3 regions of the Dyella sp. CR10 genome follow, and region 3 is predicted to be linked to each of the others. Evidence: predicted binding sites of a transcription regulator. Region 3 holds the regulator's gene; each other region holds the start of a gene.
The links. The regulator FliA, encoded in region 3, starts transcription of late flagellar genes. The targets are predictions, from matches to a motif close to TAAAGTTTNNCNNNCNNNGGCCGATAA.
Positions count from the first base shown of each region.

Region 1: a site for FliA is predicted at 1,947-1,973, ahead of ACNR9O_RS16000 (GGDEF domain-containing protein). Genes of this name have one in related genera too.
Region 2: a site for FliA is predicted at 1,914-1,940, ahead of ACNR9O_RS05095 (HDOD domain-containing protein). Genes of this name have one in related genera too.

Region 1 is NZ_CP185986.1:3,546,573-3,549,842, forward strand. It holds partial or broken gene ACNR9O_RS15995 (autotransporter-associated beta strand repeat-containing protein) at 1-673, shown strand, start outside; gene ACNR9O_RS16000 (GGDEF domain-containing protein) at 716-1,882, opposite strand; gene ACNR9O_RS16005 (LysR family transcriptional regulator) at 2,167-3,036, shown strand; gene ACNR9O_RS16010 (MFS transporter) at 3,048-3,270, opposite strand, start outside.
Region 2 is NZ_CP185986.1:1,091,159-1,094,428, reverse strand. It holds gene ACNR9O_RS05105 (DUF72 domain-containing protein) at 1-709, shown strand, start outside; gene ACNR9O_RS05100 (LLM class flavin-dependent oxidoreductase) at 811-1,806, opposite strand; gene ACNR9O_RS05095 (HDOD domain-containing protein) at 1,984-3,039, shown strand; gene ACNR9O_RS05090 (oxidoreductase-like domain-containing protein) at 3,036-3,203, opposite strand; gene ACNR9O_RS05085 (class I SAM-dependent methyltransferase) at 3,246-3,270, opposite strand, start outside.
Region 3 is NZ_CP185986.1:615,197-618,466, reverse strand. It holds gene ACNR9O_RS02735 (chemotaxis protein CheA) at 1-43, opposite strand, end outside; gene ACNR9O_RS02730 (protein phosphatase CheZ) at 57-698, opposite strand; gene cheY (chemotaxis response regulator CheY) at 695-1,102, opposite strand; gene ACNR9O_RS02720 (RNA polymerase sigma factor FliA) at 1,162-1,956, opposite strand; gene ACNR9O_RS02715 (MinD/ParA family protein) at 1,958-2,902, opposite strand; gene flhF (flagellar biosynthesis protein FlhF) at 2,899-3,270, opposite strand, start outside.

The DNA.
Region 1 (3,270 bases), 2.3 Mb from region 3:
CGGCCACGGCCAGAACAGCCTCAACGTGCGCGAGGTCGGCTCCTCCGCGCATGCCAAGGCCAACTACGCCGGCCTGTATGCCAGCTGGAACCTGGGCAGCATCCGCCTGCGCGGTGGCGCGGCCTATGCCTGGCAGAAGATCGACACGACGCGCCGCATCGCCTACGGCCCGTTCTCCGGCACGGCCCAGGCCAGCTACGACGCCAACACCGCGCAAGCCTATGTCGAAGGCGGCTACGTCATCCCGTTCGGCCAGGGCACGGTCGAGCCCTACCTCAATCTCAGCCAGGTGCACGTGCGTACGGATGCGTTCACCGAACACGGCACGCCCGCGGCGCTCGCCGTGGACAAGAGTTCGTCCAATCTGTCCGCGGCGATCGCCGGCGTGCGCGGCACGCTGGACCTTGGCGCGGGCGGGCTGCATGCGTATGCCGGCGTGGGTTACCAGCACGCCTGGGGCGATCGCGTGCCGGAGCGCCGGCAGCGCTTCGTGGCCGGTACGGACGACTTCAATGTGTACGGCGTGCCGGTGGCGGACAACGCCGGCGTGGTCGACCTCGGCGTGCGCTTCCCGCTCAGCCACGTGGTCACGGTGGACTTCGGCTATCACGGCCAGTTCGCCAGCGACGCACGCGACCAGTCGGCGCGGCTGACGGTGAACGTGGCGTTCTGACCTGGGTGGCAGGGAGTCGCCGGATAACCGGCGGCTCCCTGCTCAGGGCGATGCCGTATCCGCATGGCGCACGCAGTTGCGCCCGGCGGATTTCGCGCGGTAAAGGGCCCGGTCCGCCGAGGCCACCAGGGGCTCGAAAGCCGGTGCCTCCTCGCCGACCGCCACGCCGATGCTGGCGGTGACGCGCAGGCGATGCCCGTTCAGCAGCACCGATGAATCGGCCAGCCCCGCGCGCAGCCGCTCAGCCAGCTCGCCGGCGTCGTGCCATCCCGCGCCCGGCAGGGTGAGCAGGAATTCCTCGCCGCCGTAGCGGCCGACCGCGTGCCCGGGCCATTGCACCACTTCGCGCAAGACCTTCGCCGCATGCACCAGCACGGCGTCGCCGCCTTCGTGCCCCCAGCGATCGTTGATTTGCTTGAAGCGATCCAGATCCAGGGCCAGCACGGCGAAAGGCCGCCGCTGCAGCATGCTGGCCGCCAAGGCACGGCGCCCTTCCAGCAGCATCGCGCCGCGATTGAGCAGGCCGGTCAGTGCGTCGGTGGAGGCCATGCGGCGCAGGTCCACCATCAGGCGCTCGGTGATCATCAACAACAGCGCAAAGTACGCAGCCAGGCTGATCACGATGCCTGCGACATAGGTCATCGCGACCGGCGCGCCCCCGCGGAACAGGTCGCCGCCCGCTCCGGGGCTCAAAGGCACGAACGGCCGGATCAGGAACAGCACGGCGTCGACCGCCATCACCAGGGCGAAGATGCGGCTGCTCAGCCGGATCTCGCGCGGGGCGAAACGCAGCAGGAGGGTGAAGCACCATACGTCCCAGATCACCGCCTGCACGCTGGCCAGGACGATGCGCGTGCGCAGATCGGGTACCGCGTAGGCGAACCAGGCGATGCCCGCGCCGTATACCAGGACGATCGCCAACGCCGCACCCCAACGGAAGCGCCGCCCAAGGTGCAGCGAAAGCCCCTGCACCATCAGGCTGCCGGCGAGCGCGATCGCCGTGTTGGCGACGACGATGGAAATGAAGTCCGGGATCTGTCCGCGCAACGAAATCAGCGTGATGCCCGCCGTCGACACCCACAGGCTGCCGACCCAGATACGCAGCGCCGGCTGCCCGCGCAGCACCAGCATCAGCGACGTGAAGCCGATGGATGCGCTGACAGCGGCCAGGAAACTGACGAAGATCAGGGTGGGGATATCGAGCTGCATGAGTGCCTCGCTCCGGCACCTGCCATGCCGGCCGCGTTCGATGGACGGTTGCAATACCGCCCCTTTAACGGCGGCATCTCGGGAAACTTGAACACAGTACTTGGCGCAGACAAGCATCGTCGGTGGTCCGGCGAGACGGCCAGGCCTGCCTTGCCACATTCCCGTTGACAAGATTCCAGCCCGGCGGCGTACGAACCATCCGATATCGCCACCGCGGCGCATCTACCTGCGCCAGGGCGTCAGCCATCATGTCCGCAACCGAAGTTTCTACCGGATGGGATGCCATGCGTTCGCTGCCCTCGCTTCATGCGCTCAAGATCTTCGAGGAAGTATCGCGCCATCCCAGCTTCAATCGCGCCGCCGAATCGCTGCACCTGACCCAGAGCGCAGTCAGCCGTCAGATTCGCCAGCTCGAAGATTTCCTTGGCGTGATCCTGTTCGTGCGCACGCCACAGGGTTTATCGCTCACCGACGCAGGCCGCTCACTGTCGGGCGAACTCAACAGGGCATTCGCCCACATCGAGCAGGCCGTGCACGTGCTGCGCATACCGGGCCTGCATGGCCGCCTGCGCATCCTCGCGCCGCCCACCTGGGCGACCCGCTGGCTCTCGCCGCGCCTGCACGTATTCTGCCGCCAGCACCCGACGCTGCTGTTGAGCGTGATCAATCCCGCGGCGGACCAGCCGCCAATGGACTTCGACTGCCGTATCCGCTTCGGCCGCGGTCCGGCCGCGCACGGTGACAGCCACCTGCTGGGCATGGAGCGCCACCTTGCCGTGGCGGCGCCTGCGCTGTGGCATGGCGGCGAGCTGGAGGCTTCGGCGCGGCTGCACATCCTGCATGAGGGCCGGCGCCTTTCGCTCTGGGAAGCCTGGCAACAGGCGGTGGGCATCGAACTGCCGGATGCAGGCAACCTGGAATTCAGCACACTGGACCAAGTGATCCATGCCGCCTGCGCCGGCGGCGGCATTGCTGTGGTGGATCGCACCATGATTGAACGAGAACTTCGCGACGGCGTCCTGCGGCCCCTGTCGCCGGTCGAAGTGGTCGGCCCTTACGGTTATTGGCTCGATGTCCCGCTGGACAAGCGCGGCCTGCGCAAGGTCGAAACGTTCTGCGCCTGGCTGCACCGGGACGCCATCGACGACACCTGAGCCGGAGCTGCTCAGGCCGTCGCGTTTTCCGTTCTCGCAGCCACCGGTCGCTCCGCGCTTGCGGGGTGCCCGCACTGCCCTGCTTCGCTCAGCGCGACGCCCTTGGTCTCCGGTGCCCACAGGAAGGAAATCGCCGCGCCGAACAAGAGCACGCCTGCAAGCACACCCATGGTGGCATTCAGGCCGAGCGCCGCGACGCTCACCGGCAGCAGGAAGGTGCTGGCCGCCGAACCC
Region 2 (3,270 bases), 480 kb from region 3:
ACTGGAATACGCCAGCCGCCACCTGCGCGCGATCGAGATCAACGGCACCTACTACGGCGCGCAGAAGGCCGAAACCTACGGCCGGTGGGCGGCGGAAACGCCCGCCGGTTTCATGTTCTCGCTGAAGGCCCCGCGCTACGTCACCGAAGGCAAGCGCCTGGCCGCCGCCGGCAAAGGCATCGACGGTTTCGTGCACGGCGGCCTGGCGGAGATGGGCGATCGCCTCGGCCCGCTCCTGTGGCAGCTGCCGCCGTCGCGACCGTTCGATGCCGACGACCTGGCCGCGTTTCTCGACCTGCTGCCACGCGAATTGAACGGCGCCCCGCTGCGGCACGTGCTGGAAGTGCGTCACCGCAGCTTCGTCAGCGACGCCTACGTGACGCTGGCGCGCGCACATCGCATCCCCACGGTGTACACCGACTCGCCCGACTATCCGAACCTCGCCGATCTCACCGGCGATTTCAGCTACGCACGCCTGATGCGCAGCGCGGACGAGATCGCCACCGGCTATACGAATGACGCGCTGGATACCTGGGCCGAACGCGCACGACGCCTGGCGCAGGGCGAGGATCTTCCGGAACTGCCGCATGCAGCCGACCCGCTGCCGAAACAGACGCCCCGCGACGCCTTCATCTACTTCATCAGCGCAGCCAAGCATCGCAATCCGGCCGCGGCGATGGCGCTGCAGGAAAGAGTCGATCGGCCGTAAGTTGGAGTGAGCCGAAGGCGAACCTCAATGTTCGCCGCCCTCAAGATATCTGCCGTGGTGGGGTTCGCCTTCGGCTTACCCCAACCTACGCGACCGCCGGATCATGCTTCCGCCAACGCCTCCCGCACCTCGGCCACCATCTCATACGACCGCCGCCGCAGCGCATGGTCGAACACATTCGCCGTAATCATCAGCTCATCCGGCCGATGGCGCCCGATGAACGCCAGCAACCCCTCGCGCACCATGCGCGCATCGCCAACCACCGAGCACGCCAACGCACGCTCCACGCCAAACTTCTCCGTCGGCGTCCAGTAACTCTCGATATCGTCGATCGGCGGCGGAATCAGCCCCGGCATCCCACGACGCAGATTGATGAAACTCTGCTGCTGCGTCGTGAACAACCGCCGCGCTTCCGCATCGCTTTCGGCCGCCACCACATTGATGCCCAACATCGCGTGCGGATGCGCCAGCCGCGCCGACGGACGGAAGTCGCGCCGGTACAGCGCCAGCGCCTCGTCCATCGCATCCGGCGCGAAATGCGAAGCGAACGCGTACGGCAAACCCAGCGCCGCGGCCAGGCGCGCGCCGAACAGGCTCGAACCGAGAATCCACACCGGCACGTCGATGCCCGCGCCGGGCACCGCGCGCACGGGCTGGCCAGGTTGTGCCGGCTCGAAGTACATCAGCAGCTCCTGCACGTCCTCGGGGAAGGCCTCGGCGCTTTCGTAATAGCGGCGCAGCGCTCGCGCGGTCGGCTGATCGGTACCGGGCGCGCGACCCAGCCCCAGGTCGATGCGGCCGGGATACAGCGAAGCCAGCGTGCCGAACTGCTCGGCCACCTGCAGCGGCGCGTGGTTGGGCAGCATGATCCCGCCGGCGCCCACGCGGATCGTCGACGTGCCGCCCGCGATGTGGCCGATCAGCACCGAGGTCGCCGCGCTGGCGATGCCAGGCATGTTGTGGTGTTCGGCCAACCAGTAGCGCTGATATCCCAGACGCTCGGCCAGGCGGGCCAGATCGAGGCTGTTGGCGAAAGCCTGGGCCGGCGTATGACCTTGGGTGACCGGTGCCAGATCTAGGACGGAAAACGGAATCATGGGGCTTCCTTCACGAACGAAGCCTTTCATCTGGGGACGCTTGCGGCCATTCCCAGCCCCATCGGTACAGAAACTGTGCCGCGCTCGGCAGTACAGAAAATCGGCCTTACAGATTTCGCCCGGGCTGCCGATAACCCCCACGGGAGACCGTATTGCGGTTATCGGGGGAACCACACGATGCAATGGCTAAGGCGCTTCTTCGCCGCCCGGCCCGCTGCCGTCGCGCATCCGGCAACGCGCACGCTGTCGGACTGGCCTCCGCCGTCGCGCACGCCTTCCGCTCGCGCCATCGCGGCGCCATCACCCATCGCAGCCATGCCGCATGCGGACCTCGATGCACTGGCCGGCCGCTTCCAGCGCTTCATGCTCGGCTTGCCGGACGGGCGCCCCGGCGCCAATGCCGGCGAAGCGGCGCTGCTGCGACGCTTGCAGATCGTCGCCGAGCGCTTCGACGTGCGCAGCCTGCCACGCCTGCCCGCGGTGTTGCCGCAGCTGCTGCACGCGCTGAAGAACGACGACGTCGCCGGTGCGGAACTGGCGCGGCTGGTCGGCCGCGACCCCATGCTGGTCGGCGAGGTGATGCGGGTCAGTCGCAGCATCTATTACCGCACCTTGCATTCGATCCAGAGCCTGCAGCACGCCGTGGTGCTGCTCGGCCAGGACGGCCTGCGCCGCGTGGTGACCCAGCACATGATGAAGCCGATCCTGCAGGCCAGTGCCGGCGCGCATGGACTGGTCGCGGGCCAGCGGCTGTGGGATCACGCCGAGCGCTGCGCGCAGGCCAGCGCTTTTCTGGGCAAGTTCGCCGGCTGCGATGCGTTCGCCGCCTATCTCGCCGGCGTGGTCAGCAACACCGGCACCGGCGCGGTGATCCACTTGCTGAGCATGGAAGACGTCGATACACCGGAAACCCTCAGCCCTGCCTTCCTGGAAAGCTGCGCGCGGCTGAGCGCGCAACTGACGCTGCGTGCGGCGCGGCACTGGGAACTGCCCGACACGGTCATCCAGGCTCTGCTGGAGCACGCGCAGGAGGAGACGCCGGACACCCCCACGCCGCTGGGCCGCACGCTGCACGTGGCGCACTATCTGTCGATGGCGCAATTGCTGAGCGACCACCGCGTGATCGATACCTGCCCCGATCTCAGCCAGGCCTGGCCGGATCGTTTCGCGCCGGCGCAGGTAGCGCGCTGCCAGCAGGATCTGCAGCACCAGTTCGGCGCCGCGACGCGCTAGGGCTTTGCGTCCGGATGGCGCTTCAGCCAGGCGGCGAGCTCCGCCTTGTAGCGCTCCAGCGCTTCCTCATAGAGATCGTAAACGCAGGGTACGCAACCCTCGCCGCAGCAATCGAGCGCGTCCGGCTCGATCGGCTTGGCCGGACGCGGATCGTCGGAAGGCATACCCCCTTCCGACGCATGCTGGCCGGTTTCCTCTGCCAAGGCTCAGCCCGGCTTGCGGAAGCGGTAC
Region 3 (3,270 bases):
CCAGGAAATCGTCGCGCAGCTCGCTGTCCAGGGAGGGATCCATCAGGCCCCCGCGCTCAGAAACCGAATTCGCTGAGCAGGCGATCGGCCTCGTCCTGGCTGGACACCTTGGCCGCGGCCACCGGTGCCTCGCCGCCGGCCAGTGCGCCGGTCAGACGCACCAGCTCCAGCAACGACGACTCCACGCTGCCGATGAAGGTGGCGACCTTCTTGATGCGCTGGCCGGACAGATCCTGCCAGGACTGCGCCATCACCATGTCCGACAGACCCTCACGGCACTGCGCGGCGAAGTCGCGCGCCTGCACGGCGAACGCGGACACTGGCGGCGCACCGGCATCGGCGCCGAGCAAGGCACTGGCGTCGGCTTCCAGCGCGGTGGCCTTCGGCCGCATGCGCTCGGCGAAATCGATGCTGCGATGCGCGGCCTTGGCGCTCATCTCCAGCACGTCGTGCAGGTTCTGGCGCGCATCGGCCACGCTGTCGGGCACGCCTTCCTGCGCCAGCTCGCCGCCGAGGCGGCGCACGGCTTCGTGCAGGTCGCGGGCCAGCAGGCCCAGCGCGCGGAACAGGTGCTGCTCGCGCTGGCGCACCATCGCGTCCAGCGCCATTTCGAAGGTGGCGCCGTCGGGGCTGGCCAGCAGTTCCTGCACTTCCTGCGGCAGCGCCGCGCTCATCGGGGTGACCATCACAGCGCTCATGCGCCTGCTCCTTGCGCGGCAAGCCGCTCGAAGATCTTGTCCAGCTTTTCCTTCAGCGTGGCCGCGGTGAAAGGCTTGACGATGTAACCGTTCACGCCGGCCTGGGCGGCGGCGATGATCTGGTCGCGATTGTTTTCGGCGGTGACCATCAGCACCGGCAACGCCTTGAGCGCGGCCTCGGCACGGATCGCGCGCAGCAGGTCGATGCCGGTCATGTTGGGCATGTTCCAGTCGGTCACGACCATGTCGAACGATTGCTGCTTGAGCATCGCCATGGCGTTCACGCCGTCGTCGGCCTCCTGGATCAGCGCATTGGTGAAGCCCAGCTCCACCAGCAGGTTGCGGACGATGCGCCGCATGGTGGAGAAGTCATCCACCACGAGGATTTTCATGTTCTTGTCCAACGTTGGCTCCAGGGGTCCTTGTGGGGTTTGTGTGGGTGGAAGAACCGGAAGCGGGATGCTCAGCGCGACGCGGCGGCGGCTGGCTTCGCGCTGCCGCGCCGGCCTCCCGCCCCCTTGGCGCCCTCGCCTTCGCGCCACCCGGTCATGCGCGCCCGCAAGCGGATCAGCGCCTGTCCGTGGATCTGGCACACGCGCGACTCGGTCACGCCGAGCACTGCGCCGATCTCCTTCAAGTTCAGTTCCTGCTCGTAATACAGCGACATCACCAGCTGCTCGCGTTCCGGCAGGCCGCCGATCGCCTCGACCAGGGCTTCGCGCATGCCTTCCTGCTCGAAGCGGTCCTGCGGGCCCAGTCCTTCCTGGTCGGCCACGTCCAGCGCGGCGCCCTCTTCGTCGTCCTCCGGCGCGGACAGACTGAGCAGGCGCGCGCTCGCGGCGTCGGCCAGGATCTGGTGGTACTCCTGCGCGCTGATGCCCAGGCGCCGGATCACCTCGGCATCGGCGGCATCGGCGCCCGTTTCGTTTTCGATCTGGCGCACCACCTCGGTGACCTCGCGCAACTTGCGATGCACCGAGCGCGGCGTCCAATCGGTCTTGCGCAACTCGTCCAGCATCGCCCCGCGGATACGGATCCCCGCATAGGTCTCGAAACTGGCCATACGGTCGGTGGCGTAATTGCGCGCCGCTTCCAGCAGGCCGATCATCCCGGCCTGCACCAGGTCATCGACGTCCACGCTCGGCGGGAGGCGGCCCATCAGGTGATAGGCGATGCGCCGCACCAGCGGAGCGTGCCGGCGCACCATCTCTTCTGTGCTCTCGCGTTGCAGTTGCAGGTATTCGGAAGCCACGCTCATCTCACCACCCCGTCGATGCCGATGCGGCCCGCCCGCCGAAGAAGGCGATACGGTCACGACTTGTCCGCTGGGGTTCCCCCCATGTATCGACCGCACCGGCCATTTGCTTGAATCCCCGCGCGGCGCGGCTGGCCGGCCACAGATCCACCACCGCGCCCTGGCGGCGGATGGCCTGGCGCAGGTGCTCGTCGTAGGGCACCGAGCCGAGAAAATCGAGCGCCACATCCAGGAAGCGATCGCACACGCGCGCCAGCTTCTCGTAGAGCTGCCGGGCCTCGCCGGCATGGCGCACCATGTTGGCCACCACGTGGAAGCGCCGTACGCGGAAGTCGCGGCTGAGCACCTTGGTCAACGCATAGGCGTCGGTGAGCGAAGCCGGCTCGTCGCAGACCACCAGCACTACATCGTCGGCGGCCGCGGCGAACATCACCACGTTGTCGGACACGCCCGCGGCGGTATCGACCACCAGGAACTCCGGCGGATCGGGCAGCTCGTCGAAAGCGCGAATCACCGCGGCGTACTCGCGGGTGTCCAGCTGCGCCAGGCGGCGTGCGCCGGAACCGGCGGGAATCACCTTGAGCCCGTGCGGTGCCGGCAGCATCAGTTCGCTCAACGTGCAGCTGCCGTCGAGCAGGTGACCGATGTGCCGCGCGGGCTGCAGGCCGAGCAGCACGTCCAGGTTGGCCAGCCCCATGTCGGCATCGAGCAAGGCCACGTCGCGCCCGGCCATCGCCAGCGACATGCCCAGATTCACCGCCACGGTGGACTTGCCCACGCCGCCCTTGCCGCCGGCCACCGCGATCGCGCGGCAGCGTCGCGGAGCAGGTTCGCGCGTCTGGTCCTTCGCCGCGCCGGGCGCGGATTCAGCGTCGCCCGCGCCCGGGTTGAGCGCGGCGAACAGGTTCGTCAGGCCCCATGCCTGATTCATCGCCAAAGTACTCATCATGCATTCGCCACGGCGAGGCCGAAGCGTTCGGCCATATAGCTCTCGTCCACCGCGCCGCCACTCTTGAGCACCTGCGCGGCCCGGCATACCAGCACGCGCGCGTCCGCGGCGGTGATGTCCTCGGGCACACGCTGGCCGTCGGTGGTGTAGTCCAGCGGGAGGCGATGGCGGATCAGCGCGGATAGCGCGCCGCCAAGGCTGGGCGCCTCGTCCAGCTTGGTGAGGATGCAGGCCTGCGGGCCTTGCGGCAGGAACGCGCGCAACATTTCGTCCAGGGCCTGCGCCTGCGCGTTGGCGGCCAGCACCAGGCAGGTGCGCAGCTCGCCGGCGGCACGCAGGAGATCCATCTGCTCTTGCAGGCGCGGATC